3 regions of the Achromobacter sp. RT286_PF genome follow, and region 3 is predicted to be linked to each of the others. Evidence: predicted binding sites of a transcription regulator. Region 3 holds the regulator's gene; each other region holds the start of a gene.
The links. The regulator LexA, encoded in region 3, represses DNA repair genes until DNA is damaged. The targets are predictions, from matches to a motif close to ACTGTATNNNNATACAGT.
Positions count from the first base shown of each region.

Region 1: the regulator LexA is predicted to act here: its motif matches at 2,041-2,058, upstream of imuA (translesion DNA synthesis-associated protein ImuA).
Region 2: the regulator LexA is predicted to act here: its motif matches at 7,335-7,352, upstream of AC6LJY_RS09510 (PA0069 family radical SAM protein).

Region 1 is NZ_JCBAMR010000024.1:62,343-72,678, forward strand. It holds gene ypfH (esterase) at 1-213, opposite strand, end outside; gene AC6LJY_RS18445 (amino acid permease) at 464-1,954, shown strand; gene imuA (translesion DNA synthesis-associated protein ImuA) at 2,060-2,764, shown strand; gene AC6LJY_RS18455 (Y-family DNA polymerase) at 2,694-4,163, shown strand; gene AC6LJY_RS18460 (error-prone DNA polymerase) at 4,174-7,422, shown strand; gene AC6LJY_RS18465 (I78 family peptidase inhibitor) at 7,580-7,993, shown strand; gene AC6LJY_RS18470 (LysR family transcriptional regulator) at 8,079-9,038, opposite strand; gene AC6LJY_RS18475 (amino acid ABC transporter ATP-binding protein) at 9,073-9,807, opposite strand; gene AC6LJY_RS18480 (amino acid ABC transporter permease) at 9,819-10,336, opposite strand, start outside.
Region 2 is NZ_JCBAMR010000008.1:94,985-105,320, reverse strand. It holds gene orn (oligoribonuclease) at 1-394, opposite strand, end outside; gene AC6LJY_RS09540 (M48 family metalloprotease) at 455-1,705, shown strand; gene rsgA (ribosome small subunit-dependent GTPase A) at 1,744-2,658, shown strand; gene AC6LJY_RS09530 (CoA pyrophosphatase) at 2,783-3,514, opposite strand; gene rplS (50S ribosomal protein L19) at 3,638-4,018, opposite strand; gene AC6LJY_RS09520 (EamA family transporter) at 4,237-5,109, shown strand; gene AC6LJY_RS09515 (hypothetical protein) at 5,214-5,711, opposite strand; gene AC6LJY_RS09510 (PA0069 family radical SAM protein) at 5,774-7,327, opposite strand; gene AC6LJY_RS09505 (sulfate adenylyltransferase subunit 1) at 7,540-8,838, opposite strand; gene cysD (sulfate adenylyltransferase subunit CysD) at 8,879-9,787, opposite strand; gene AC6LJY_RS09495 (phosphoadenylyl-sulfate reductase) at 9,829-10,336, opposite strand, start outside.
Region 3 is NZ_JCBAMR010000006.1:121,849-132,184, forward strand. It holds gene iscU (Fe-S cluster assembly scaffold IscU) at 1-81, opposite strand, end outside; gene AC6LJY_RS07775 (IscS subfamily cysteine desulfurase) at 115-1,326, opposite strand; gene iscR (Fe-S cluster assembly transcriptional regulator IscR) at 1,348-1,890, opposite strand; gene AC6LJY_RS07785 (low molecular weight protein-tyrosine-phosphatase) at 2,083-2,574, opposite strand; gene uvrB (excinuclease ABC subunit UvrB) at 2,834-4,963, opposite strand; gene AC6LJY_RS07795 (amino acid aminotransferase) at 5,040-6,239, shown strand; gene lexA (transcriptional repressor LexA) at 6,397-7,044, shown strand; gene lon (endopeptidase La) at 7,220-9,670, opposite strand; gene clpX (ATP-dependent Clp protease ATP-binding subunit ClpX) at 9,880-10,336, opposite strand, start outside.

The DNA of each region.
Region 1 (10,336 bases), on a different contig from region 3:
CACCGAAAACCACTGGCGCCCGGCGTTGCCGCCGTCAAAGGGCTCGAAACCCTCGGGCACCAGCACCGCCGCCGTCGGAAAGGCCGCGCGCACGGCCTGGGCCAAGGGCCGCAGGTTATCGGGCGACCCGCCCACGCCGTGCAGCAGGATGAACAACTGGCGCACGTCGACGCCCGCCTCGGGTAGGAATTCAAGTGATTCGGTAGATGCCATGAAACTGCTCCGTGCTGGCCCGGGCCGCTGGACTGCGCCGCGATGGCCGCATTGTAAAATGCGCGGCTTTACCGTTGGCGGCCTGCTTGGCGTTGGCGGCCGCGTGGCGACCGGTTGACGGTCGCCTGGCTGCCTGGTCGCCTGGCTGCCTGGTCACCTGGTCGCCTGGCCGCCTGGCCGCCACCAGCCTGACCGGACCCCGCCCACCCCTTGCCTGAATGCCGCCACGGCGGCCCCTTGACCCCCTGCAATGCAAACACAAACCCCCGATTCTGGCGCGACTCCCGCTAGCCGGAATCAGCTGCACCGCGTGCTCAAGGCGCGCCACCTGACGATGATAGCGCTGGGCGGAGCCATCGGCACCGGCCTGTTCGTGGCCTCGGGCGCGGCCATCGCGCAAGCCGGCCCGGGCGGCGCCCTGCTCGTCTACCTGGTGATCGGCCTGATGGTCTACTTCATCATGACCAGCCTGGGCGAGCTTGCCACCTTCATGCCGGTGTCCGGGTCGTTCTGCACCTATGCGTCGCGCTATGTAGACCCCGGCTTTGGCTTCGCGCTGGGATGGAATTTCTGGATCAGCTGGGCCACGGTCGTCGCCGTGGACGTGGTGGCCGCCCAATTGGTCATGGCGTACTGGCTGCCGGACACGCCGGGCTGGATATGGAGCGTGGCCTTTTTGGCACTGACCTTCGGGCTGAACGCGTTTTCGGCGCGCAGCTTTGGCGAGGCCGAATACTGGTTCGCCATCATCAAGGTGGTGGCGGTGCTGTGCTTTATCGCCGTCGGGCTGGGCATGCTGGTGGGCATCATCCACAGCGGCGATCAGGTCGGCCTGGTGAACTGGACCATCGGCGATGCGCCCTTCGTGGGCAACGCGGCCACCTGGGTCGGCGTGGCCATGGTGGTGGCCTATTCCTTCCAGGGCACCGAACTGGTGGGCGTGGCCGCCGGCGAATCCGAAAACCCGCGCCGCAACGTGCCGCGCGCCATCAACAACGTGTTCTGGCGCATCCTGCTTTTCTATGTGCTGGCCATTCTGATCATCGGCCTGCTGCTGCCCTATACCGACCCGCAACTGCTGCGCAACGAAGTGGAAGACATCGCCGTCAGCCCCTTCACGCTGGTGTTCCAGCACGCCGGCCTGCTGTCGGCCGCCACCGTGATGAACGCGGTGATCCTGACGTCGGTGCTGTCGGCCGGCAATTCGGGCATGTACGCCGCCACCCGCATGCTGTTCAACATGGCGGCCGAGGGCCAGGCGCCCGCGCTGTTCAAGCGGCTGACGCCTGGCGGCGTGCCGCTATACGCGCTGCTGGCCACCACGGCACTGGCCTGCCTGTGCCTGTTCAGCGTGGTCTACAGCCCCAAGGCCGTCTATATCTGGCTGCTGAATTTTGCAGGCATGACGGAATTCATCGTCTGGTTAAGCATCGCGATCAGCCATTACCGCTTTCGCCAGGGCTACGTGCGGCACGGCTACGACACGGCCGACCTGCCCTACAAGGCCGGCCTGTTCCCGTTTGGGCCGGTGCTGGCCTTTGTGCTGTGCCTGGTGGTGACGCTGGGCCAGAACTACCAGGCGTTCTTGCAGGATCGCATCGACTGGATCGGGGTGGTGTCCACGTATCTGGCCATTCCGCTGTTCCTGGCGCTGTGGATCGGGCATCGCGTGGTGAAGAAATCGCGTTGGGTGCGCTACGGCGACATGCGCTTTTACGGGCTGGATCTGGATCGGGGATAGGCCTGGCCGGACGGGCCGACACCCGAAAAGGGTGACAAAAGGGCAGCAAAGGGATCACCGAAGGGCGACAAAAAGGAAGCTACAATACTGTATATTCATACAGTAATGATGACTCCTGAACGCATCCATCCCGCGTTGTGGCGCGCCACCCAGTTGGCTAAAGGCGCCGCGCGCAACCTGCCTACCGGGCACGCTTCGCTTTCCGCCGAGCTGCCGGACGGCGGCTGGCCGCTGGGGTCTCTTATCGAACTGTTGACGCCGCATCCGGGCGTGGGCGAAATCCGCCTGCTGCGCCCGGCGCTGGCCCAGCTGGAAACGCGCCGCCCCATTGCGCTGGTCCAGCCGCCGCACGTGCCCCACATCGCCAGCTGGATGAGCTGGCGGCTGGACCCCCGGCAATTGCTGTGGGTGGCGCCGCAAAAACCCGTCGACACCCTGTGGGCAACGGAACAAATCCTGAAAAACGGCAGTTGCGGCGCCCTGATCTGCTGGTTGCCGCACGTGCGCCCCGAATCCCTGCGCCGCCTGCATCTGGCGGCCCAGGCCAGCGACCTGCTGTTCATTGCCATCCGCCCGGCCAACGCCGCGCAAAACGCCACCCCCGCCCCGTTGCGGCTGGCGCTTGCGCCGGCCCCGGGCGGTTTATCCGTTCATATTCTGAAGCGCCGGGGGCCTGTCTGCGACACCCCGCTGTACGTGGGCCTGGAGCCCGGCGCGCTTACGCCGTCTTCTCCCCGCCATGCGCCTCTGGATCGCCGCCTTCCTGCGCTGCCTGCCGCTGGACGTACTACGCCCGCACTGGCCGCATGAGGGGCACGCGTTCGCCGTCCTGGACCAGGAACGCGTTGCCGCCCTCACCCCCGCCGCCCGCCAGGCCGGCGTCAAACCGGGCATGCGCCGCGCCGGCGCGGCCGTTATCGCCCCCCAGGTCGAGCTCTTGCCCCGCCAGCCCCAAGCCGAAGCCGACACCCTGCACGGCGCGGCGCTGGCGCTGCTGCAATACACCCCTGAAATTGCCTTGGACGATGCCGACACCGTGCTGTTGAACGTGGGCGCCAGCCTGATGTTCTTTGGCGGCCCGCGCGCGCTTGCCCGGCGCATACGCGCCACCCTGCAAGCGCTGGACCTGCGCGTGTCGCTGGGCATGGCGCCCACGGCCCGGGGCGCCTGGCTGCTGGCGCATCGGGCCGGCCGCCGCATGCCCCGGCGCACGCTCACCCTGCCCACGCTGGCCCGCCGGCTGGACGCCCTGCCAGTGGCGCTGCTGCCCCAGGCGCAGGCGCGGCTGGACTGGCTGGGCGACATCGGCTGCCATACCCTGGCCGACCTGCGCGCCCTGCCGCGCGCCGGCCTGCAACGGCGCAGCGCGCCCGACCTTCTGCCGGCCCTGGACGCCGCCTATGGCCAGGCGCCCGAACTGTATCGCTGGATCGAACCGCCCAACCAGTTTTCCCGGCGCATCGAACTCATGGACTACGTCGAGCACACCGACGCCGTGCTGGCAGTGGCGCGCCGCCTGGCCGAGCAGCTGGGCGGCTGGCTTACCGCCCGGCAACTGGCGGTGCGCCGCGTGGTGCTCTGCATGGAACACGAACGCGGCCGCCATGCCCGCCCGCCCACCGAACTGGAACTGGCGCTGGCGCAGCCGGTCTGGCAGGCGCCGCAGATCTTGCACCTGCTGCGCGAAAAGCTGAACCACGTCACGCTGGAAGCGCCCGTCATCGCCGTATCGCTGCTGGCGCCCGACACCGTGGAACAGCCCGCCGTCAGCACCACCTTGTTCCCCGAGCCCGGCGGTACCGCAGCCGACCACGCCCGGCTGCTGGATCTGCTGGTGGCCCGGCTGGGTCGCGACCAGGTGCGCCATGCCCATCCCACGCCCGACCACCGCCCCGAAGCCGCCAATTCCTGGGGCGATGCGCTGGCCACCCCGCGCCCGCCCCAGCCCCTGCCGCCCTTGCTGGACCGCCCCTTCTGGCTGCTGGAAACGCCGCTGGCCTTGAAGCTGTCGGGTCATCGCCCCCAGTACGGCGGCCAGCCGCTGCGGCTGGTGCGCGGGCCGGAACGCATCGAAAGCGGCTGGTGGGACCCGGCTCTGACCGTGCGCGATTACTTCGTTGCCGAAGACGCGGCGGCGGCGCGCTACTGGATCTACCGCGAACGCGACGCCGAACACGCGCGCTGGTTCCTGCACGGGCTGTACGCTTAAGGCCGGCCCCATGCAAGACGACCCCTACGACCCGTCCGACCCGGCCGACCCCGCCGACCCCGCTGCGTTAGCCACCCTGCCCGGCTACGCCGAGCTGCAATGCCAGTCGAATTTTTCCTTCCTGCAAGGCGCCTCGCACCCGGAAGAACTGGTCGCGCGCGCGGCGGAACTCGGCTACGCCGCGCTGGCGCTGACCGACGAATGCTCGCTGGCCGGCGTGGTTCGCGCCCACATGGAGGCCAAGACCCAGAAGCTGCCGCTGATCATCGGCGCCACGTTCCAGCTGCGCGCCGCGCCCGACGCCGCCCCCCTGGGCCTGACCCTGCTGGCGCAAACCCGCGAAGGCTACGGCAACCTGTCCGAACTCATCACGCTGGCCCGCACCCGCGCCCCCAAGGGCGAATACCGGCTGGCCCCCGAAGACCTGACCCACCCGCCCAAGGGCTACGAACACCTGCGCCAGTTACCGGAATGCCTGGCCATCCTGACGCCCGCCTACGGCACCGACGCCGACCGCCTGGCCGAGCAGGCGCGCTGGCTGGCACGCGTGTTTGCCAACCGCGCCTGGGTCGGCTTGAACCTGCTGTACCGGTCGCGCGACGACCAGCACCGCGCCGCCGTCGAACACGCCGCCCGCCAGGCCGAGCTGCCCGTCGTAGCGGTGGGCCAGGTGCAGATGCATGTGCGGTCGCGCAAGCCCCTGCACGACACGCTGGCCGGCATCCGCACCCGCCAGACCGTCGCCCAGTGCGGCTACGAATTGTCCGAAAATGCCGAGCAGCATCTGCGCACCCGCATGCGCCTGGCCAACCTGTATCCGCCCGACGCGCTGGCGCAGACCCTGGTGGTGGCGCGCCGCTGCGCGTTTTCGCTGGACGAGCTGCGCTACGAATACCCCGACGAGGTCGTGCCGCCCGGCCACACGCCCGCCTCTTATCTGCGCCAGGAAACCCTGGCCGGCGCCGCCCGCCGCTTTCCTGCCGGCGTCCCGGAAAACGTCGAAGCCCAGATCGAAAAAGAACTCGACCTGATCGGCGAGCTGCACTACGAAGCGTATTTCCTGACCGTCTACGACATCGTCCAGTACGCGCGCAGCCAGGGCATCCTGTGCCAGGGCCGGGGGTCCGCCGCCAACTCCGCCGTCTGTTATTGCCTGGGCATCACCGCCGTCGATCCGGCCCGAGGCAACAACCTGTTTGAACGTTTCATCAGCAAGGAACGCAACGAACCCCCCGACATCGACGTGGACTTCGAACACCAGCGCCGCGAAGAAGTCATCCAATACATCTACGACAAATACGGACGCGACCGCGCCGCCCTGACCGCCGTGGTCATTTCGTACCGGCCGCGCAGTGTGCTGCGCGACACCGGCAGCGCACTGGGCGTGGACCTGGGCGTCATCGACGCGGTGGCGCGCGCCCATCAATGGTGGGACGGCAAAAAGGAAATGCTGCGCACGCTGGGCACCTGCGGGCTGGACCCGGAATCGCGCGTGGCGCGGCAATGGGCGTCGCTGGCGCAAACCATGATGGGCTTTCCACGCCACCTGTCGCAGCACCCCGGCGGCTTTGTGATTTCACGCGGCAAGCTGTCGCGGCTGGTGCCCATTGAAAACGCCGCCATGCAGGACCGCAGCGTCGTGCAATGGGACAAAGACGACCTGGACGCGCTGAAACTGCTGAAAGTGGACGTGCTGGCGCTGGGCATGCTGTCCGCCCTGCGCCGCACGCTGGAACTGGCCGGCCAGCGCCGGGGCCGGCCGCTGGCGCTGCAAGACATACCCGAAGGCGACGAAGCCACCTACGACATGATCTGCGAGGCCGACACGGTGGGCGTGTTCCAGATCGAATCGCGTGCGCAGATGACGATGCTGCCCCGCCTGCGCCCGCGCAAATACTACGACCTGGTCGTGCAGGTGGCCATCGTGCGCCCCGGCCCGATCCAGGGCGGCATGGTCCACCCCTACCTGCGCCGCCGCCAGGGCAAGGAAGCCGAAACCTATCCCAGCGAGAAGGTCCGAGGCGTGCTCAGCCGCACCATGGGCGTGCCCATCTTCCAGGAACAGGTGATGCAGATTGCCGTGGTGGCCGCCGGCTTCACCCCGGGCGAGGCCGACCAGTTGCGCCGCTCCATGGCCGCCTGGAAACGCAAGGGTGGCGTGGACAAATTCCGCATCAAGCTGGTGGGCGGCCTGCTGGCGCACGGCTACAAGCTGGAATTCGCCGAAGCGCTGTTCCGGCAGGTCGAGGGGTTTGGCGAATACGGGTTCCCGGAAAGCCATGCCGCCAGCTTCGCCCTGCTGGCGTACTTCAGTTCCTGGCTCAAGCGCCACGAACCCGAGGCCTTCCTGGCCGCCCTGCTCAATTCCCAACCCATGGGGTTCTACGCCCCCGCCCAACTGGTGCAGGACGCCCGCCGCCACGGCGTCTGTGTGCTGCCCGCCGACGTCACCGTCAGCGGCTGGGAATCCGCGCTGGAAACCCTGCCCGCCGACCACCCCGGCGCCCAGCGCCGCCCCCGCCCGCATTCGCCGCCTGCCGACCAGGCGCGCCCGGCCGTGCGGCTGGGGCTGAACCTGCTGCAAGGCATGCGCGAAGACGCCGCCCGGCGCATCGAACAGGCGCGCGCACAGGCACCCTTTGCCGACACCGGCGACCTGGCCCGCCGCGCCACCCTGAACCGCCACGACCTGAACGTGCTGGCCGCCGGCGACGCGCTGCGCACGCTGGCCGGCCACCGCCGCCAAGCCAGCTGGGAAGCCGCCGCCAGCGTACAAAGCCGCGACCTGCTGCGCGACGCCGCCATCGTCGAAACGCAAGCCCCCCAGCTGTCGGCCCCGTCCGAAAGCCAGACCGTGGCCGCCGATTACCGCAGCCTGGGCCTGACGCTGCACAGCCACCCGGTCGCGCTGCTACGCCCCCAACTGGCCGCCCGCAACTTCCAACCCGCCGAGGTCCTGAACGGCTACCCCGACAAACGCGTCGCCCGCGCCTGCGGCATCGTCACCGTACGCCAACGGCCACAAACCTCCAAGGGCGTCATCTTCGTAACCCTGGAAGACGAAACCGGCCCCGTCAACGTCGTCGTCCGCCCCGACCTGATCGAACGCCAACGCCGCGAACTACTCGGGGCCAAACTGCTGGGCGTCTACGGCACCTGGCAAAGCGTCGACGGCATCCGCCACCTGATCGCCCAACGCCTGGTGGACCTGTCCGACCTGCTGGGCGGCCTGGCGGCGCATAGCCGGAATTTTCATTGACGTCACGCGCTTGTCAAGTTCCCGAATCGGCATGCCCACGGGGCAAACCAACGCCAAAACCGCTCGGATTTCAGGTGCTCGCTGATCCCTGATTACAGCGCGCCAAGGCTGGTCTATCATGGCTTTTTCGTCGTCGAGTAGTTGTAAGGAGCTTTACATGATCCGCAAGCTGATCCCTTTCCTTCTGATTGCCAGCCTGACCGCATGCGCCAATACCGGGACGTCTTCGTCCGGCGCGTCGTCGGCATCCAGCTCCTCCAGCGCGTCTTCCTCTTCCGGCGCATCCAGCGCGTCCGGTGGCTCTACTTTCGGCGGCTCATCCTATGGCGGGTCGGCAGGCGGCTCGGCCATGCCGGGCTACGGCACCAAGACTTGCGATGCGGCCGCGCTGCAATCGCAGATCGGCCAAAAGGCCACGACCTCTACCATGGAAGACCTGCGTACCCGCAGCGGCAGCAGCACGGCGCGCATTTTGCGCCCCGGTCAACTCGTGACCATGGAATACAACGCCACCCGCCTGAACCTGATCGTGGATGACAAAGACGTCATGACCGCGATTCGCTGCGGCTGATCCGGCGGCATCCAAGGCAAGACGGCGCCGGCCGTCGCGCCCATCCCCGTCCCATTCCTCGCCATCCCCGCCCCGGCAGGCCGCCTCAGGCCGCGGGCGGCGTGGGTGGCACGTGGGGCAGGAATGCCCCCGCCACTTCAAACGCGCATTCCTCGCGCGCAATGTCGATCACCCGCGACACAATCGGGTTGACGATGTTTTTCTTGTGCACCGCGTAGTAATTGATCGTGGGCAGATCGGGCTGCACATTCAACTGGCACAGCGCGCCGCGCTCGACCAGCGGCGCAAAGTAGGCGCCCGGCAGATAGCTGATGCCCAGCCCCAGCATCGTCAACTGCGCCATCATCCCCAGGCTGTTGCAGGTCAACACCCGCTTGACGGGCAAACCCTGTTCCGCGAACCAGGCGTCATACAGATGCGACAGCGCGGAATTGGTCGGCTGCGAAATCACCGGATACGGCGCCAGGTCCTGGGGTGACAAGCGCGCCTGAAAATCAATGTCCAGCGCGGGGCTGGCCATCCAGACGTTGGTGACGGCGCCCAGGTGCGTGCAGTCGTATTGGTAGCTCCAGAAAGGCCCCGGCATGATGGCCAGGTCCAACTGGTCTTGTTCCAGCCGTTCGTACAGCGTGATGCCACCGTCGATCTCGGGCATCAGCTGCACGCGCGGATAGCGCTGGCTGATCTGGTTGATCAGCCGCGCCAGCCACGTCATGCCGACCAGTTCGGTCACGCCCAGCCGCACCACGCCTTCGAAACTGGCGGGGTCGGCCATGTTCTGCACGATGCGGCTGTTCAGGTCCAGCATCTCGCGCGCCAGTTCGAACAGCTTGCGGCCTTGCGGCGTCATCACCAGTTTCTTGGCGCGCCGCTCGAACAAGGGCGAGCCCGCAAAGGCTTCGAGTTCGCCCACCCGCTTGGCCACCGCCGATTGGGTCGTGTGCAGTTTTCGGGAAGATGCGCTGAAGCTGCCAAGTTCGGAGCTCCAGTAAAAAGCCTCTAGCTGTTTAAGGGTGTACATCGCGGTGGTCGAGGCGAAACGCATGGAAACCCTCACATTACCATCGCGGCAGGCGGCGCTAGCCGCGCGGATGCAGGATGTCGGCCAGGAAGCGCTGCGCGCGCGGATGCGACGGCGCGCTGAAAAACCGCTCGGGCGTGTCCACCTCCAGGATCTCGCCGCCATCCATGAAAACGACGCGGTCACAGACGTCGCGCGCGAAACCCATTTCGTGTGTCACGCAGACCATCGTCATGCCGTCCTTGGCCAAGCCCTTCATCACCTGCAACACCTCGCCCACCATTTCCGGGTCCAGCGCGCTGGTCGGCTCGTCGAACAACATCACCGGCGGCTGCAACGCCAACGCACGGGCAATCGCCACGCGTTGCTGCTGACCACCCGACAGCGAACCCGGATAGGCATCGATCTTGTTCAACAGCCCGACCCGTTCCAGCAAGGCACGCGCCAATTCCACCGCCTGCTTGCGCGGCTGCTTGCGGATGTTGACCGGCGCGAAGATCACGTTTTCCAGCACGCTCATGTGCGGAAACAGGTTGAACTGCTGAAACACGAAACCGATCTTCTGGCGCAGCGCATTCAGGTTGGCGCCCTTTTGGTAGATGTCGGCCCCATCGATCAGGATGCGGCCTTTTTCGATGGGTTCCAGCCGGTTCACCGTGCGGATCATCGTCGACTTGCCCGAACCCGACGGCCCGCACACCACCAGCACTTCACCACGCGCTACCGACAGGTCGACATCCTTGAGCACGTGATGGTCGCCATACCACTTGTTCACTTTTTCAAGCTTGATCATGATTCTTTCCGTTAAGCCATGGCGCGCGAGCGGCGGATATGCAGGTCCAGCCAGCTCAAGCCGCGGCTCAGGCTGAAGCACACCAGGAAATAGATGATGGCCAGGATGCCGAATACTTGCAGCGGCTGCGTCAGCACCAGGTTGTTGATCTGGTTGGCGGCAAACGTCAGTTCATTGACGCTGATGACGTAGCCCAGCGACGTTTCCTTGATCGTGGACACGAACTGGCTGGTCATGCTGGGCAACACGTTGAACAGCGCCTGCGGCAGCACCACCTTGCGCATCGTGGTCCAGTAACCCACGCCCAGCGACCGGGACGCCTCGATCTGGCCGCGCGGCACCGCCTCGATGCCCGACCGGATCACCTCCGACAGATAGGCGCTTTCGTAGACGACCAGCGCAAAAATCAGCGTCCAGAAACCGCTGACCACCTGCCCCGTCAGCTTGGGCACCACGAAGTACGCCCAGAAGATCAGCATCAGCAGCGGCATGCCGCGCACCATGTTGACCAGCGCCTTGCTGGCAACGC
Region 2 (10,336 bases), on a different contig from region 3:
GGTTGCGGTAGTGGAAAAACTGCTCCAGGCGCGGCATGTACGCAAACATGAAGCGGCGATCCTGGCTGATGGTATTGCCGCACAGCGGCGATTTACCCGCCGGCACATGCTGCGCCAAAAACGCCAAGAGCGTATCCTCTGCCTGCGCTTCGGACACCGTGGACGCGCGCACCTTGTCGATCAGGCCGCTTTTGCCGTGGGTGGATTTATTCCAGTTGTCCATGGCGTCAAGCAGGCTGTCAGGCTGGTGGACGACCAGCACCGGGCCTTCGGCCACGACCGTCAGGTCGGGTTCCGTCACCACGACGGCCACCTCGATGATGCGTTCTTTCTCGGGATCCAGCCCGGTCATTTCCATGTCGAGCCAGACCAGGCGATTTTCGTTCACAGCCATATAATTTGCCTATAAAACACGCGATTTTCGCACATCCCTACTGAGCAAAACGCTTCGCCCATGTTCACACTGCTGTTCGTTGCTTTCCTGCTGGCCGATATTGCCGTGCGCCTGTGGCTGGCCGGTCGCCAGATCCGCCACGTGGCGCGTAACCGCGATCGCGTGCCGGATGAATTTTCGCCTCGCATCGGCCTGACCAGCCATCAGCGCGCGGCCGATTACACCATCGCCCGCGTCAAACTAGGCATGCTTGAACGCACCTACGACGCCATTTTGCTGGTCTGCCTGACGTTGATGGGCGGCTTGCAATTCATCGACCTGATGGTTGGGCAGCTTACCAGCAATGATTTTTTGCGCCAGATGCTTTTGCTGGTCGTAGTGGCGCTGGTGCTTGGCGTGCTGGGCCTGCCTTTCACGCTGTGGCGGCAGTTCAAGCTTGAGGCGCGTTTTGGCTTCAACCGGATGACGCCCGAGCTATTCATTGCCGACACGGCCAAGGGCCTGCTGGTTGCCGCCGTGCTGGGCCTACCGCTGGCCGCGGCCGTGCTGTGGTTGATGGGCAGCGCGGGCGCCTACTGGTGGGTCTGGGCGTGGGCGCTGTGGACGGTGTTCAACCTGGCGCTGCTGATCGTCTACCCCATGTTCATTGCCCCGCTTTTCAATAAATTCACGCCGCTGTCCGACCCGGACCTGGCCGGCCGCATTCAACGGCTGGCGCAGCGCTGCGGCTTCGCGCTGAACGGCCTGTTCGTGATGGACGGCTCGCGCCGGTCCGCGCACGGCAATGCCTATTTCACCGGCTTTGGAAGGTCGCGCCGCATCGTGTTTTTCGACACCCTGCTGGCGCGCCTGAACGGCGATGAAATTGAAGCGGTGTTGGCCCACGAACTGGGTCATTTCGCCAAGCGTCATATCATCAAGCGCGTTGTGTTCAGCTTTGGCGCCGCGCTGGCCTTTTTTGCCATCCTGGGCTGGGTATCGCAACAACCCTGGTTCTACATGGACCTGGGTGTGGTGCCCCAACTGGGCGGACGCAACGACGCGATGGCGTTGCTGCTGTTCTTCCTGGTCATTCCCGTTTTTACTTTCATGTTCACGCCGTTGGCCAGCTGGTACTCGCGTCGCGACGAATTCGAAGCGGACCGCTATGCGGCCGAGCAGAGTTCGCCGCAACATCTGGTGTCCGCGCTGGTCAAACTCTACGACGACAACGCCGCTACGCTGACTCCCGACCCTGTGCATTCCGCCTTCTACGATAGCCATCCCCCCGCCGCCGAGCGCATCCGCCACCTGATGGCGCCCACCGCATGAGCGCCCCGCGCAATGCCAGAAACGGCGTGGCAGCGCCCATGACCGACGCCGTGGACGGCCAGCTGGACGGCCGCATCATCGCCGCGCACGGACGCCACTACACCGTTGAGCTTGCCGACGGATCGCTGCGCAAGTGCTTCCCCCGCGGCAAAAAGGCCGGCGCCGCCGTCGGCGACCGCGTGCGCATTGCCCCCCAAGGCAAGGACGAAGGCGCGATCGACGCGATCCTGCCGCGCACCAACCTGCTGTACCGGTCCGACGAGATGCGGTCCAAGCAGTTCGCCTCCAACGTCGACCAGTTGTTGATCGTGATCGCGGTGCAGCCGACCTTCTCCGACGACCTGACCGGGCGAGCCCTGGCCGGCGCCTGGAGCGCAGGCATCTCGCCGCTGATCGTCTTGAACAAGACCGACCTGACGGAAGAATTGCCCGCCGCCCGCGCCCGCCTGGCGCCGATTGCGGCGTTGGGCGTGCCCGTGGTCGAGCTCAGCGCGCTGGAACCTGAAAAGGTGCACACGCTGCTGGCGCCTCGTCTGGCCGGCCGCACCAACCTGCTGCTGGGTCAAAGCGGCATGGGCAAGTCCACGCTGCTTAACGCGTTGATCCCGGATGCGCGCGCGGCCACGCGCGAACATTCCACCGCGTTGGACATGGGCAAGCACACCACGACCAGCACGCGGCTTTATCACCTGCCCGATCCCGGCGGTGACCTGATCGATTCGCCCGGGTTCCAGGCGTTCGGCTTGCAACACCTGACGCGCGACGACATCATCCGCGGCTTCCCTGAATTTGCGCAGCCTATCGAGGAATGCCGCTTCTACAATTGCACGCACCGCCGTGAACCGGGCTGCGGCGTAGTGGCCGCCTTGCAGGCAGGCAAGATCAACCCGCTGCGCTACGCGCTATACGAGCGCATTCTTGAAGAGAATCTGGCGGGTCAGCAGCGCTATTGATTTTGGGCTGCTCGCGAACGCCGCGATGGCCATAAAGGCCACGGCAACAAAAACGGCCCGCAAGGGCCGTTTTCTATTGCACGGACAAAGAGCGCCATTGTCTGGCCCGCTTTCGGCCATACCGTCAGCGCGGCTGCAATCCGTGGCGCAGCAGGTGATAGAGGTTGCGCAACATGCCCGCCGTTGCCCCCCAGATGAAATGCTTGCCGTAGGGCATCCCGTAGTAATTGCGTACGCGCCCGTCATCCAGCCTGGCCTCGTACAGCCGATGATTGGCCGGGTCCATCAGGAACGACAACGGCACTTCAAACACTTCAGCTACCTCGAACGCGTCGGGCGCCAGTTCAAAACCGGGCCGTACCAACGACACCACCGGAATGATCGAAAAACCCGTCGCCGTCAGGTAGGGCGGCATGCTGCCCAACACTTCCACATGGTCTTCCGGCAGTCCGGTTTCTTCCTGCGCTTCGCGCAAGGCAGCGGCCACGGGCGTAGGGTCGCTGGTTTCGATGCGGCCACCTGGAAAGCTGATCTGCCCCGCGTGGTCATGCAGATGCGCGGCGCGCTGGGTCAGCATGATGTGTACGCCGTCGTCGCGCGTGACCAGCGGAATCAACACGGCCGCGGGCACCGGTGTGCCCTCGCGGCCGGGGTATCGCAGATCGTTGTCGCGCGAAAGCTCCAGCGTCCAGGTGGATGGCTGGTTCAGCGTGCCCCGCAGGCGATCCGGGGTCAACAGGCTGGCAGGTACGGCCGGCAGAGAATCATTGGCCACTACCCACGGTTGCGTTGCCGGATCGAAGCCCGGGCGCACAAGCGGCCGTCGAGGCCGCGCAGAATACGAGGAATCAGACATACGGCTTTGCTAAAAGAAAAAGGCACCCTCGCAGGTGCCTTTTTAACCCGGAAACCCGTGCCGGACGGAAACGCTGAATGGCGCGAACGTCCGACACTGGTAGGGCCGTGTGCCGATAAGCGATCAAGCCGCCGAGGCTTGCTTGCTGACCAGCTTTTCCTTGATACGTGCCGACTTGCCCGAGCGGTTGCGCAGGTAGTACAGCTTGGCGCGGCGCACGTCGCCGCGGCGCTTGACTTCGATGCCGGCGATTTGCGGCGAGTACAGCTGGAACGTACGTTCCACGGCTTCACCCGACGAAATCTTGCGCACGGTGAACGCGGAGTTCAGGCCGCGATTGCGCTTGGCGATAACAACGCCTTCGAAAGCCTGCACGCGCTTGCGGGTGCCTTCAACGACGTTCACGCTCACGATGACGGTGTCACCAGGAGCAAATTCAGGCTTGGCTTGGCCGCCGGTCAGACGGGCAATTTCTTCCTGTTCCAGGATAGCGATAAGGTTCATGAGAACTCCTAGATCATCATGTCTTTGCGGGCTAAAACTTTTGCCGTTCGTTTTTTACCGATGTTGTTACTGGTGCCGCAAGCAGAGGATGAGATTTGGCAAACCAATGATTCTACACCAAAAGTTGGCTAGGCCGTCGAGTAGAATGGCGCCCTTCCGGCAGCTTGCTGTACCCTAGCGGCTTCTGTAACAAACACGTCATTCGGCGCTGTTCCCTCATGTCGTATACGTCCCTGATATTGGTCGTCCTGGCGGCGATGGCCCACGCTACGTGGAACCTGCTTGCCAAGCGCGCGGCCATGGTGGGCGCGCCTTTTGTGTTTGCCTACGGGCTGTGCGCCTCGTTGCTGTACGCCCCCTGGGTCATCTGGGTGCTGATCCACGACGGCATGACATGGACGTGGCCCGTCGTCGGCGCCATCCTGACATCCAGCCTGTTGCATCTGGGCTACAGCCTTTGCCTGCAACGCGGCTATCAGGTTGCCGACCTGTCCGTGGTGTATCCCATTGCGCGAGGCACCGGCCCGCTGCTTTCCACGACGGGGGCATTCCTGCTGCTGGGCGAACCCGCCACCGGCACCGGCATTGTCGGCATGCTGTGCGTGGTGATCGGCGTGCTGATGATCGCCACCCAAGGGCGTCTGACCATCTTCAAGCAGGCCCAAGCGTGGATCGGCGTGCGCTGGGGCGTCGTGATCGGCCTGTTCATCGCCGCCTACACCGTGGTGGACGCCTATGGCGTGAAGGTTCTGTTGATCAGCCCCGTGCTGTTCGATTGGTTCACATGCGTAACGCGCACCGCAATGATGACGCCCCACATGATGGGCCGGCGCGCACAAGCCTGGCAGTCCATGCGCGGGCACTGGCACCTGGCGCTGGCCGTGGGCCTGCTGTCTCCGTTGGGGTACATCCTGGTGCTATATGCGCTGCGCAACGGCGCGCCATTAAGCCTGGTGGCGCCTGCCCGCGAAATGTCGATGATGCTGGGCACCCTGGCCGGCATGTTCCTGCTGCGCGAAAAGGTCGGGCCGGGCCGGTTGGCCGGTTGCATATCCATTCTGGTGGGCGTGGTGCTGCTGGGCTCCAGCTAAGCCTGCCACGCTGAGCTCGCCGACGTGAAGCTTGGCGCTCGCCTAGCCTGCCGTGGCCGTTCAATGTATCAGTCGTGATTGTTTGAAAATCGAGCCCGGGCGATTCAGAAGCCAGCGGCGGCTCCAAGCCACATCAGGCCGGGGATGATTGCCCCCCACGCCAACACCATCACCACATCCAGCACCATGGCCTTCATGGTGACTTGCGCCGTTACGGGTTCAACGGTGGCGTTGCCCAGACTGCGCTCGCGTACCGCCGACACCGGCAAAGCGGGGGCCATGGCAGGTGACACGGCGGGCGCCATCGTGGGGGTGACGGCAGGCACCGGCAACGGTGTCACGACCGATGGGATCCCGCGCGTTGCCGCGCGCTCGACCAAGCCGCCCTCTTGGGCCGGCGTGGGCGGGAACGGCCAGCGCGCGGGAGACGTGCCCGAGCGGCTGCGCTGGCGCGGTTCGTCACCGGCGGACGCGGTATTCCACGGCATGGCCAGGCCCGCCAGCTTGGCGCAAGCGGCGCGGGCTCGATACGCGCCACGGCGCAGCGGGTTCAACGAGACGATGAGCTCATCTGACAAAACGGAAAAATCAGCGGTGTTCATGAGAACTCCTTGAAGAAACGATTCCACGCCGCCGCAGCGGCCGACACGGCGAGCGGCCGTGATCAATCGAACAGCGACAACTGGCCGGCGGCCAGCGCCTGCAACTGGCGCGCCCCACGGCCATAGCCGCCGGAAACTGCCGGCAGGCCGTCAGAAAGGGGGACCCCTGAAGACGCTTGCGCGCCAACCGGGGATAGGAAAGCGGTAGAGGAAGGGGTAGCGGGCACAGTCACCGCAGAGCCGGCCGACGACGCCACTGCTGCGGACACAACCGAAGACGCCGCGCCCTGCCCTGCAAGCGGGCCCGCCGAAAACAGAGACGGCGTGGCGCCCGCCGCCAGCGGCGGCTGGAAGCGATCGCAGTCCAGCGCGAGCCTGTGGCGGTTCAGCCCGAGCTTGCGGGTCGCGACGGCGAAGCGCTGGCGCAGCAAGTCTGCCCAGATGCCGGTGCCACGCATGCGCGAGCCAAAATTAGGGTCATTGCGGCGACCGTTGCGCAGGTCTTCTATGCGGTGCAGCACGCGCTGGGCGCGGTCGGGGTAATGGGCGTTAAGCCAATCCTCGAACAGGGTTTTGACCTCCCAGGGCAGGCGCAAGACGGTGTAGCTGGCGTAATGCACGCCGGCCGCCTTGGATTCCTGGAGGATGTGTTCCATGGATTCATCATTGATGAACGGGATGACGGGCGCCACCAGCACGCCGACCGGCACGCCGGCATCCGTAAGGCTGCGCACGGCTTCCAGCCGCCGCCACGGCGCTGCGGCACGCGGCTCCAGCGTGCGCGCCATGCCGGCGTCCAGCGTGGTGATGCTGATATAGACCACCACCAGATTCTGCTCAGCCAGCGCTGCAAGCAGATCGAGATCCCGGGCGACCAGCGCGTTTTTCGTGACGATGGTGACGGGATGCCGGGTTTCCAGCATCAGTTCCAGCATGCCGCGCGTCAGCCGCCAATCGCGTTCGATGGGCTGGTAAGCGTCAGTGGCGGAACCGATATTGATGGGCGACGGCTTGTAGCCAGGGCGCCCGAGTTCAGCGCGCAGCGCATCCACGGCGTTTGCCTTGGCCACCAGGCGGGTTTCGAAGTCCAGCCCGGGCGACATGCCCAAATACGAATGCGTGGGCCGCGCATAGCAGTACACGCAGCCGTGCTCGCATCCGCGATACGGGTTTACCGCAACGTCGAAGGGGATATCGGGCGAGTCATTGCGCGACAGCATCTTGCGCGCTTCTTCGGCCGTGACGGTTGTCTTGGGTGCGGGCGGAGCCAGCCGCGTATCAGGAATGATGGGGATGACCGTGGCGCCAGGGCGCGCGCCAGCCACCGGCGCGTGCGCGGACCCGGATCCGGACCCGGACCCGGACCCGGCTTCAGGCGAATCCCCAGAAGCGGAATCCGTGAATGTATCGGAAAAGGAGTCGGAGAAAGAGTCGGGGACGGATTCTACGAAATCCGCCGGCAGGCCTGAACCGGACCAACCGTCGTCGACCTGCACACGGTCATCGCGCTGAAAGCGATGCCGAACATTAGTAACCGCACCCCGACCGCGCAAGGCGGCGGGGGCGGCAGCCGGGGACCCAGAACCGGCGGGAAAAGAATGATCGGTGCGTGCCATAAAAACTACTGTACAAAAACACAGTGGTTTTGACAAGCACCAAAAGCCTTTCCGTAAGACAGCCCCACTTTACCGCAAGACGCGAGGCGCGTCTGAACAAATCGATTTCATCAGGCGATATCGCCCGCAAACCCGCACCAGCATTAGGTTTGGAAGAAATACAACATCAAAAATCGGGCCGAAAGTCCGTTGTTTTCCGGCCCGATTCCAACCTAGCGCAACATACCCGCCGCAGCCGTCTGATGCGTGGCTTCATCGATCAGAATGAAGGCGCCGGTCGTTGGCACATCAGCGTATCGATCCACCGCCAGCGCCTCGCGCGTGGTGAACGTCACGCGACCGATGTCGTTCATCCGCAAGGTGCCTTCGGTGTTCTCGACTTCCTGCAATTCGTGGATGTCGCGATGCGAGAGCACCGCGCGAATCTTTGCCGACGTAAGCCGCGTGCCCGACTTCAACAGATACTTGCGCGCCGGGTTCAATGCTTGCGCATCCAGCCAGCACAGCTCGGCTTCGAACTCGCGCGTGACTTGCGCCGGCGCCGCCGTGTGCACGATGACATCACCGCGCGACACGTCGACATCGCGATCCAACACCACCGTGACCGAGTCGCCCGCCACCGCCTCGTCCAGCACGCGGTCAAAGACGCGGACTTCGCGCACCACCGCACTGACGCCCGACGGTTGCACGGTGATGGCGTCGCCCGCGCGCAGCACGCCGCTGGCCAACCGGCCGGCATAACCGCGAAAGTCTTCTTTCTGATCTCCCCCGTGCCGCGCCACCCACTGCACGGGAAAGCGCAGCGGCAAGGCACGGCCGTCACTGGCAAGGTCCAACGATTCCAGCAGCGCCAGCAAAGGCTGGCCCTCGTACCAGGGCGTCTTGGGTGACAGCGTCACGACGTTGTCGCCGTTCAGTGCCGACAGCGGCAGCGCATCGAAATGTGCGATGCCAAGCTTGGCGGCGAGTTCGGCATACGCATCGCGAATGCGCTCGAACACGGCGCGATCCCAATCGACCAGGTCCATCTTGTTCACGGCCACCACGATGTGGCGGATACCCAGCAGCCGCGCAATGGTGCTGTGCCGCTTGGTCTGCGGCAGCAGCTTGCCGTCGGCCGCGCGCGTGGCGTCGATGAGGATCACGGCCACGTCCGCCGTGGACGCGCCCGTGACCATATTGCGCGTGTATTGCTCGTGGCCGGGCGCATCGGCAATGATGAATTTGCGCGCGGGTGTAGAAAAGTACCGGTAGGCCACGTCAATCGTGATGCCCTGCTCGCGCTCGGCTTCGAGCCCGTCGGTCAAGAGGGAAAAGTCGATGCCGTCGCCCGCCACGCGCTTGTGCTTGGCGCGCGAGATCGCATCCAGCTGGTCGGCGAATACGCCCTTGCTGTCGTACAGCAGGCGGCCGATCAGCGTGGATTTGCCATCGTCGACGGAGCCCGCCGTGATCAAGCGCAGCACGCCCGTGCCGGCGCCGGAAAGGAAAGAATCGTTCAGTGCGTTCATGGTGCGTCCCCTGCCGCCGGCCGCAGCCGGCGTTTTGCATTCAGAAATAGCCTTCCTTCTTGCGGCGCTCCATCGAGGCCTCGGAAGTCTGGTCGTCCATGCGCGTGGCGCCGCGCTCGGTGATGTCGGTCACCGCCGTCTCGGCGATGATGGCGTAGGTGTCGGCGGCGTCGGAAGCCACCGGGCAGGTGCACGAAATATCGCCCACCGTGCGAAAGCGCACCGGCATCCGCTCGACCTGCTCGCCGTCTTGCGGCGGCGTCAGGCGGGTCACCGGCACCAGCAGGCCCTTGCGCCGGACCACCTCGCGCTGGTGGCTGAAGTAGATCGACGGCAACGCCAGCTGCTCGCGCTGGATGTATTGCCAGACGTCCAGTTCCGTCCAGTTCGAAATCGGGAAGACGCGCATGTTCTCGCCGCGATGCACGCGCGTGTTGAACAGGTTCCACAGTTCAGGGCGCTGTGCCTTGGGGTCCCATTGGCCGAATTCATCGCGGAACGAAAAGATGCGTTCCTTGGCGCGGGCCTTTTCCTCGTCGCGGCGCGCTCCGCCGATGCAGGCGTCAAAGCCGAATTCCTCGATGGCTTCCAGCAGCGTCACCGCCTGCGCCGCATTGCGCGAGTCGGTTTCGCGCCGCAGCACCACGCTGCCACGCTTGATGGAGTCCTCGACACTGCGCACGATCAGGGTCTCGCCCAGTTCGGCTGCGCGCTGATCGCGAAAGGCGATGACTTCATCAAAGTTGTGGCCCGTGTCGATGTGCATTAGCGGGAAGGGAAAGCGGCCCGGGCGAAACGCCTTTTCCGCCAGGCGCAGCAGCACCACGGAGTCCTTGCCGCCCGAGAACAGCAGCACGGGCTTTTCGCTTTCGGCGGCCACCTCGCGCATGATGAATATCGCTTCCGATTCCAGCCAATCCAGGTGGCTGCGTTGGATCACAGCAGACATAGGTTATTCCCCTAAGACAGAATTTGAATTCATGGACGGCGTCATTCGCCGCGCGTCACGACACTGATGACGCGGTTGCCCGCGTGCAGACCGCATTCCTTGGAATCCGACGATTCCCACCACCATCTTCCGGCGCGCACGTCCTCGCCCGGCCGGATGGCGCGCGTACAGGGCTCGCAGCCGATGGACGGGTAGCCCTGGTCGTGCAGGGGGTTGTAGGGCACATCCAGCGCACGGATCACTGCCCACACGTCGTCCTCGCTCCATTCGGCCAGCGGGTTGAACTTGGTCAGGCCGAACACGGGGTCTTGCTCTTGCAAGGGCAGTTCGCCGCGCGTGGTGGATTGCTGGCGCCGCTGCCCGGTGACCCAGGCGCTGCGCCCGGCCAGCGCGCGTCGCAGCGGCTCGACCTTGCGAATCTGGCAACAGGCTTTGCGCAGGTCCACGCTTTCATAGAATGCATAGGCGCCATGCTGGGCAACGTGCTGCTCCACCGCCGCCGCCACGGGCCGGTACACCGTGACATCGCGCCCATAGCGCGCGCGAACG
Region 3 (10,336 bases):
AACCGATTCGTCCGACTTGTCGAACGAACCGACGTTGCGCGGGTTTTCGTAGTGATCCAGAACTTTGGTGCTGTAAGACATGTTATTTCTCCACGTATTTCTTGGCGCGGGCGCTTAGTGCGCGGCCCACTGCACGGTGTTCAAGTCAATGCCTTCCTTGGCCATTTCCCACAGCGGCGACATATCGCGCAGCTTGCCAACGCGGCTCTTGAGCAATTCGATCGCGTAGTCCACTTCCTTTTCGGTCGTGAAGCGGCCGAGCGTGAAACGGATGGAACTGTGCGCCAGTTCGTCATTGCGGCCCAGGGCACGCAATACGTACGACGGTTCCAAGCTGGCAGACGTGCAAGCCGAGCCGCTGGAAACGGCCAGTTCCTTGATCGCCATGATCAGGGACTCGCCTTCGACATAGTTGAAGCTGACGTTCAAGTTGTGCGGTACACGCTGGTCCATGTCGCCGTTCAGATAGACCTCTTCGATCTGCGACAGGCCATTCCACAGCCGATCACGCAGCATGCGGATGCGCTCGTTCTCGGTACCCATTTCTTCGCGCGCCAGGCGGAAAGCCTCGCCCATGCCGACAATCTGGTGCGTAGCCAGCGTGCCCGAGCGGAAACCGCGCTCGTGGCCGCCACCGTGCATTTGCGCTTCGATACGGATGCGCGGCTTGCGACGCACATACAGCGCGCCGATACCCTTCGGGCCGTACGTCTTGTGCGCCGAAAACGACATCAGATCAACCTTCAGCTTTTGCAGGTCGATTTCCACCTTGCCAGTCGCCTGAGCGGCGTCGACGTGGAAAATGATGCCCTTTTCGCGGCAGATTTCGCCCAGCGATTCGATGTCCTGGATAACGCCGATTTCGTTGTTCACCATCATCACCGACACCAGCACCGTATCAGGTCGCAGCGCGGCTTTGAACGTGTCCAGGTCGATCAGACCGTCGTCCTTCACGTTCAGGTAGGTGACTTCAAAACCCTGGCGCTCCAGCTCGCGACAGGTATCAAGCACCGCTTTGTGCTCGGTCTTGACGGTGATGACGTGCTTGCCGCGTTCCGCGTAGAAATTCGCAGCGCCCTTGATGGCTAGGTTATTGGACTCGGTCGCGCCAGAAGTCCAGACGATCTCTCGCGGGTCGGCGTTGACCAGCTTGGCGACTTCTTCGCGGGCGCGTTCGACGGCTTCTTCCGAATCCCAACCATACGCATGGCTACGGGAGGCCGGATTGCCGAAGTTCTCGTACAGCCACGGCACCATCTTGTCCACGACGCGCGGGTCGACGGGGGTGGTGGCCGAATAATCAAAATAAATCGGACGGGTGGTCATGTCTACAACTCCTGATACTGCTTATACGGTGGCGTTAGCCGCGACGGTCGTGGTCGGGGAATTGGCAGCGGCATTGGCGCCGCCCACCCGATTGACACGTACTGCGCAGGCCTGCGCTTGATTGCTGGCTTCCTGCAACTGGCGCACGCGCTGCTGATCGACCAGATCTTGCAGGGACACCGAATCCAGGTAATCGACCATCTTGCGGTTCAACGTCGCCCAGAGTTCGTGCGTCATGCACTTGCCGGGCTTGCCGTCATTGCCGCTTGTACAGTCGCGCTTGCCGCCACAGCTGGTGGCGTCCAGCGGCTCGTCCACTGCAAAGATGATGTCCGCGACGGTCACATTGCGTGCAAGGCGCGCAAGCGAATAACCGCCGCCCGGGCCGCGCACGCTGTCCACGAGTTCGTGGCGACGCAATTTCCCGAACAGCTGTTCCAGATAGGAAAGCGAGATGTTTTGACGCTGGCTGATGGCCGCAAGAGTGACCGGGCCGCTGTGCTGGCGCATCGCGAGATCGATCATGGCAGTCACGGCGAAACGCCCTTTGGTAGTTAGCCGCATGGTGGGTTCCCTGTGATTCGGCAATGGCCGCCAGCGAATCCGGCGGTCAATACCCGAGTAATTGGGTCAAGTATAGCCTATTCCCGACTAATTTGGTATGGCTCCTGGCCAGAAAAAACCGCGCTGTTGCGCGGTTTTTTCGTTGCCATGTACCCCAAGAGCCGCACTGTGGGCGGCTCTACGGAAAAGCGGTCAGGCCGCTTGGTACTGGGTAGCGCGCTTGCGGACCAATTCCAGGACACCTTGGCAGGCGTCTTCCAAGTAATCGAGAACCTTGCCAAAACCATCCGCGCCGCCGTAGTAAGGATCGGGCACAGTGGCCTCTTCAAACTCATTGGCGAAGCGCATCAGCAGCATCAGCTTGTGCTGATAGGTCTTGGGGCACTGCTGCTGCATCGCAGACAGGTTGTCCCAATCCATGGCGAGGATAAGATCGAAGTCGCGGAAATCCTCTGCGGTGACCTGACGGGCCTCACAGTGCGTGATCTCGTAGCCGCGTTTACGTGCCGCAGCCTGCGCCCGGGCATCAGGCGCCTCGCCGATATGAAACGCATGCGTGCCCGCAGAGTCAATGCGAACAACGTCGCTCAACCCCGCGTCATTCACCAAATGGCGAAACACGCCCTCTGCGCTCGGCGAGCGACAGATATTGCCCATGCAAACGAAAAGTACCTTGGTCATCATGGGAGTAAGTGTGAGGGAAAACCCGAGATAAGGCAAGCTTTTTTTGCAAAGAAACAAATGAGTAAAGGTCGGCCCGAGCGTTAAAACATCCCTTTAATATCAATTAGTTATCGAGATATTTAAACGTCACCCCTCCACCCCCAGTGGGCGCCAGGCGCCCTTTCCTGCTGTGCGCGCATATCGACCGTCCTCCGCACCATTTTCAGCATTATGTCAGCTACCTGTCAGCCCATACCGACGCGCTGCGCGGCGCGAGCGCTTATACGGCCCCATCAAGAAGAACACGTTGCTTCAGCGCGGTAAGCGCATCGCGCGCGGCAGCGGCCTGCTCGAATTCCAGATTTCGAGCGTGGTCCATCATCAGCTTCTCCAAGCGCTTCAACTCGCGAGCCAAGGCCTTCTCGTCCTTGAGGAACTCGGCCGGCACGGCGGCTTCGAGGGCGTCGTGCTGCACTGGCGCGACGATGCCGTCGATCAGCTCACGCACGGCCTTGCGGACGCCGCGCGCCGTAATGCCATTGTCGATATTGAACTGCAGCTGCTTGGCGCGCCGACGGCTGGTTTCCTCCATCGCGCGCTGCATCGAATCCGTAATGCGGTCTGCATAGAGAATGGCGTGGCCGTTCAAGTTGCGGGCCGCCCGGCCAATCGTCTGGATCAAGCTGCGTTCGGATCGGAGGAAGCCTTCCTTGTCGGCGTCAAGAATTGCCACGAGCGAAACTTCGGGAATATCCAGCCCCTCGCGCAGCAGGTTGATGCCCACCAACACATCAAAGGTGCCCAGGCGCAGGTCGCGCAGGATTTCCACGCGCTCGACGGTATCAATGTCGGAGTGCAAGTAGCGCACCTTGACGCCGTGTTCGCTAAGAAAATCCGTCAAATCCTCAGCCATGCGTTTGGTCAGGGTGGTGACCAGCACCCGCTCGCCCACCGATACCCGCGCCTTAATTTGGCCCAGCAAGTCGTCCACCTGGGTGCGGGCCGGCAATACCTCGACCAAAGGATCGACCAAGCCGGTGGGCCGAACGACCTGCTCAACGACGTTGTCAGCGTGTTCTTTCTCGTAAGCCGCTGGCGTGGCCGACACGAAGACGCATTGGCGCATCCGCGCCTCGAATTCTTCAAGCTTGAGGGGCCGATTGTCCATCGCGGATGGCAACCGGAACCCATATTGCACCAACGTTTCCTTGCGCGACCGGTCGCCGCGATACATGGCGCTGAGCTGGCCAATAGTCACGTGGCTTTCGTCGATGAACATCAGCGCGTCGGACGGCAGGTAATCGATCAACGTGGGTGGCGGCTCGCCTGGTGCGGCGCCGGACAGGTGGCGGGAGTAGTTTTCGATCCCCTTGCAAAAGCCTAACTCCTGCAGCATTTCCAGATCGAACCGCGTGCGCTGTTCCAGCCGCTGGGCTTCGACCAGATGGCCGTCGTCCACGAAGCGTTTGACACGCTCTCGCAGTTCCACCTTAATCGTTTCAATCGCGCGCAGAACCGTATCGCGCGGGGTGACGTAATGCGACCCGGGATACACGGTAAACCGTGGCAGCTTTTGCCGAATGCGGCCCGTCAGGGGATCAAACAACTCCAGGCTTTCGATCTCGTCATCAAAAAGCGTCAGGCGCAGCGCCAGCTCGGGGCTTTCTGCCGGGAAGATGTCGATGGTTTCGCCACGGACCCGGAACGCCCCCCGCGTGAATTCGGCGTCATTGCGGGTGTATTGCATGGCAACCAGACGCGCCAGGATTTCCCGCCGCGAGATCTGGTCACCGCTGCGCAGAATCAAAACCATCGCGTGGTAGTCGCCGGGATTACCAATACCGTAGATGCAAGACACCGTGCCGACAATAATGGTGTCGCGGCGTTCAAGCAGGCTCTTGGTAGCCGATAGACGCATTTGTTCGATGTGCTCATTGATGGACGAATCCTTTTCAATGAACAGGTCGCGCGTCGGGACATAGGCCTCGGGCTGGTAATAGTCGTAGTACGAAACGAAATACTCGACCGCGTTCTTCGGAAAGAACTCCCGCATTTCGGCATATAGCTGCGCCGCAAGCGTTTTGTTGGGCGCCAACACCAGCGCAGGGCGTCCCAACCGCGCGATCACATTCGCCATGGTGTAGGTCTTGCCCGAGCCCGTCACGCCCAGCAGCGTCTGGAACATCAGGCCGTCTTCGATACCCTGGGTCAACCCGTTGATCGCGGTGGGCTGATCGCCGGCCGGAGGATAGGGCTGGAACAGCTGGAACGGGCTACCGGGATATTCCACAAAGCGCGGTTCCGCGCCAGCAACGGGCGGTGCGTCAGCCGATACTGGTACCACGGCATTTCCAGCGAGATTCTGGGCCAGATCTCCCGCGCCGCTCGGGTCTATTGGGCTGTTTGGCATGCTAGACTGTTCCAGGGTAAACCCCCCATTATCCACAGCACCTCGTACTGCGTCCACCCATCCTCATCAGAGTCCCATGAGCAACCTTTTCGATTCCGTCGAACTCGCGCCGCGCGACCCCATTCTTGGTCTGAACGAACAATTCAACGCGGACACGCGTCCGGGTAAAGTCAACCTGGGCGTGGGCGTGTACTACGACGACCAGGGACGGATCCCCTTGTTGGGCGCCGTTCGCAAGGCCGAAACCGCCCGCATCGAAGCGGCCGCCGCTCGCGGCTATTTGCCCATCGAAGGCATCGCCGGCTACAACCAGGGAGCTCAAGCCCTGTTGCTGGGTAAGGATTCCGCGCTGGCCGCAGCCGGTCGCGTGTTGACCACCCAAGCGCTGGGCGGCACCGGCGCGCTTAAGATTGGCGCCGACTTCCTGCGCCAATTGCTGCCCTCTTCCAAGGTGTTGATCAGCAACCCCAGCTGGGAAAACCACCGTGCGCTGTTCGAGCGCGCCGGCTTTGAGGTCGGCACGTATTCGTACTATGACGCCTCCACTCGCGGCCTGAACTTCGAAGCCATGCTGGCGGACTTGAAGGCAGCCCCGGCGCAGACCGTCGTCGTGCTGCACGCGTGCTGCCACAACCCGACCGGTGTGGACCCCACGCCGGAGCAATGGAAGCAGATCGCCGCGGTTGTGAAGGAAAACAACCTGGTTCCGTTCCTGGACATCGCCTACCAGGGCTTTGGCGAGGGTCTGACCGAGGACGCCGCTGTCGTGCGCATGTTCGCCGATCTGGACATGACCATGTTCATCAGCTCGTCGTTCTCGAAGTCGTTCTCGCTTTACGGTGAACGCGTGGGCGCACTGACGATCGTCGCTGGCAGCAAGGAAGCGGCGGGCCGCGTCCTGAGCCAGCTCAAGCGCGTCATTCGCACCAACTATTCCAACCCGCCAACCCACGGCGGGACGGTGGTGTCGACGGTGCTGAACACGCCGGAACTGTTCGCCATGTGGGAAGAAGAACTTGCCGGCATGCGCGACCGCATCCGCCTGATGCGCAAGCAATTGGTGGAAAAGATCAAGGAACACGGCGCCAAGCAGGACTTCAGCTTTGTCCTGCAGCAACGCGGCATGTTCTCGTACTCGGGCCTGACGTCGGCTCAAGTGGATCGCCTGCGCGAAGAGCATGGCGTGTACGCGGTGTCCAGCGGCCGCATCTGCGTGGCTGCGCTGAACAGCGGCAACATTGACAAGGTAGCTGCCGGCATCGCCGCCGTGCTGTAACCCCTGCCAGTACGGGCCGTCCACGGCCCTGTTATGACGAAACGGAGCCCTAAGGCTCCGTTTTGCTTTCGGGCCCGCCGCCGGCTTGCTTTTTTCCGCTACGTCCCCCAGAATGGCGCTGTATATATGTACAGTCCGCTCATACCGGATCATCGCCATGGCCAGCAAACTCACCGACCGCCAGCAACAAATCCTGGACCTCATCCGGCAGACCGTCACGCGCACGGGCTTCCCGCCAACGCGTGCCGAAATCGCCCAGGCCCTTGGTTTCCGTTCACCGAATGCGGCAGAAGACCACCTTAAGGCATTAGCCCGCAAGGGAGCCATCGAGCTCACCGCCGGCGCCTCGCGCGGCATACGCTTGAAAGACGGGCCCTCCCAGTCTCAGACGTCTCTGGCCATACCTTCTTTGGCGCAGTTGCTGCTGCCGTTGGTCGGGCGCGTTGCGGCAGGCAGCCCTATCCTTGCGGCCGAACACGTCGAACGCGAGGTTGGCGTGGACCCCCATCTTTTTGCCCAAGCGCCCGATTACCTGCTGAAGGTGCGCGGCATGAGCATGCGAGATGCGGGCATTCTGGAAGGTGACTTGCTTGCGGTGAAGAAGGCCTCTGAAGCGCGCAACGGCCAGATCGTCGTGGCACGTTTGGGCGACGACGTGACGGTCAAGCGCCTGCAACGCACCAATGGGCACATCGAACTGCTGCCGGAAAATCCGGACTTTCAAACCATCATCGTTGAAGCAGACCAAGAGTTCGCGCTGGAAGGCATCGCCGTCGGTTTAATCCGTACGCACGCGTTGCACTGACGCGGCACGGGGGTAGATCAGGCACGGTCTGCCTAGCCTTGCCGTAGCGTTCGCTTGGCAATAGCCATAGCCAAAGTCACCGCGATGGCCAAAACGATGGCCATAAAAAACCCCGCCACGTGGCGGGGTTTTTTGTTGGGCGACCATACTTCGGACGTCCAGCCATACCAGCTGATCAGTGCTTCAGAACCGGGTCCGTCGAGCCGGGCTCGGCAGGCTTGGTCACCAGCGCGTCTTTGACGGCTTCTTCCTCGGCCAGAGGCTCCGGCAGACGCTCCAACGCTAATTCCAGCACCTTGTCGATCCAGCGGACCGGCACGATCTCAAGTTGGTTCTTGACGTTATCCGGGATCTCCGCCAAGTCCTTGACGTTTTCCTCGGGAATCAAGACCGTCTTGATACCGCCACGGTGGGCCGCCAGCAGCTTTTCCTTCAGGCCACCGATAGGCAGCACTTCGCCGCGCAGCGTGATCTCACCGGTCATGGCAACATTGGCGCGAACCGGAATGCGCGACAACGCCGAAACCATGGCCGTGGTGATGGCGATACCCGCGGACGGGCCGTCCTTGGGCGTCGCACCTTCCGGCACGTGGACGTGCATGTCGTGCTTCTCGAAGACGCTGTCGGCAAAGCCCAGGCGACGAGCGCGGGACCGCACCACCGTGCGAGCCGCTTCCACCGATTCCTTCATCACGTCGCCAAGCGAACCCGTACGCTGGATCACGCCCTTACCCGGCATGTCCGCCACTTCGATTGTCAGCAGATCGCCACCGACCTCGGTCCAGGCCAGACCGGTCACCTGACCAATCTGGTTTTCCTTCTCGGCCATGCCGAAGGTATAGCGGCGCACGCCCAGGTAGTCGCTCAGGTTGTCGCCCGTGACGTTGACCGGCTTGACCTCGATGGTCTTGCCTTCCGCCTTGGCACGATCATTCTGGGTCAGCAACTGCTTGATGACCTTGCGGCAGATCTTGCCCACTTCGCGTTCAAGGGCGCGCACACCGGCTTCCCGGGTGTAATAGCGAACGATATCGCGCAGCGCACTGTCATCGACCGTCAGTTCGTTGTCCTTCACGCCGTTGTTCTGCATCAGCTTGGGCAGCAGATGGTCGCGAGCGATATGGATCTTTTCCTCTTCCGTGTAACCGGACAGGCGGATCACTTCCATACGGTCCAACAGAGCCGGCGGGATGTTCAGCGTGTTGCTGGTGGCGACGAACATGACGTCGGACAAATCGAAGTCGACTTCGATGTAGTGGTCCTGGAACGTGTGGTTTTGTTCCGGGTCCAGCACTTCAAGCAACGCCGAAGAAGGATCGCCGCGGAAGTCCATGCCCAGCTTGTCGATTTCATCAAGCAGGAACAAGGGATTGCGCACGCCGACCTTGGACATGTTCTGCACGATCTTGCCGGGCATCGAACCGATGTAAGTACGGCGATGGCCTCGGATCTCGGCCTCGTCACGCACGCCGCCCAGCGCCATACGCACGAACTTGCGGTTCGTGGCCTTGGCAATGGACTGGCCCAGCGAGGTCTTGCCGACGCCCGGGGGGCCGACCAGGCACAGGATCGGTGCCTTGACCTTGTCTACGCGCTGTTGCACGGCAAGATATTCGAGAATGCGTTCCTTGACCTTTTCCAGACCGTAATGGTCGTTGTCCAGCACCGTCTCGGCGTTGGCGATCGAGTTGTTGATCTTGCTCTTCTTCCTCCAGGGGAGGTTGATGAGCGTATCGATGTAGTTGCGCACCACGGTGGCTTCGGCCGACATGGGCGACATGAGCTTGAGCTTCTTGAGCTCGGCATCGGCCTTTTTACGCGCCTCTTTGGGCATGTGGGCAGCGATGATCTTCTTTTCAAGCTCTTCGAGGTCCGCGCCCTCTTCGCCCTCGCCCAACTCCTTCTGAATGGCTTTGACCTGCTCATTCAAGTAGTAGTCGCGCTGGCTCTTTTCCATCTGCTTCTTCACGCGGCCGCGAATCCGCTTCTCGACCTGAAGAATGTCGATTTCGGTTTCCAGCTGGGTAAGCAGACCTTCAAGGCGCTCGGACGTGCCGACGATCTCGAGCATTTTTTGCTTCTGCTCGAGCTTCAGCGGAAGATGCGCGGCGATCGTGTCAGCCAGGCGACCCGCATCGTCGATGCCGGCCAACGAGGTCAGGATCTCCGGAGGGATCTTCTTGTTGAGCTTTACGTACTGTTCGAACTGGGCAACGATCGCGCGGCGCAGGGCCTCGGTTTCGGAGCCCTGCATGGCGTCCGGCTCGATCGGCGTCACCTGGCAGGTGAAATGCGAATCGGCATCTTCGATGCTGTTGATGCGGGCACGCTGAGTGCCTTCGACCAGAACCTTAACGGTGCCGTCGGGCAATTTGAGCATCTGGAGGATGCCGGCAACGCAGCCGATCTCGTAGACGTCTTCGGGGGTGGGATCATCCTTGCCGGCGGATTTTTGGGCCACCAGCATGATGCTTTTGCCCGCTTCCATCGCAACCTCGAGCGCGCGAATAGAGCGCGGACGGCCGACGAACAGCGGGATGACCATGTGCGGAAACACCACGACGTCGCGAAGTGGGAGCAAAGGCAGGTCGATCGGGTCGGAAGGCAGGGTCTGGCTGGCAGACATAGGAGGTTCCTCGGTATGACTCGGCGTATCGGGGACGGGGAGCCTGGGAGAGAGTACCCGGGCTATCCGCGTCAGTTACGTCTGTTATGGGAACAATAGCCGAAAATTCAAGATCCCGGCTGCCGGATAGGCAAAAGGCAAAAAAAAATGCCCCGGAGGGCACTCCTACGGCAAAAAAACCCGTTACAGGAACGGGCTTTTTTGAAATATCAGGCTGCAGCGTCGCGGACTTCTCCACGCTCCGGCTTGTCGGATTCGCCGGCTTCGTCCGCATAGATAAGCAAGGGCTTGCCCTCGCCTTCGATTGCGTTCTCGTCGACGACCACACGCTTTACGTTGCCCTGCGAAGGCAACTCATACATGGTGTCCAAAAGCGTTTGTTCGATGATCGAACGCAAGCCCCGGGCACCCGTCTTACGCTTGAGCGCCTTGCGGGCAATCGCCTTCAATGCCGCAGGACGCAGGTCCAGCTCGGCGCCTTCCATGGCGAACAGCTTCTGGAATTGCTTGAGCAAAGCGTTTTTCGGCTCGGTAAGGATCTGAACCAATGCCGCTTCGTCCAGCTCGTCCAGCGTGGCGACCACGGGCAGACGACCCACCAGTTCCGGGATCAAGCCGAACTTGATCAGATCTTCGGGTTCGACTTCCGAGAACAGCTCGCCTACA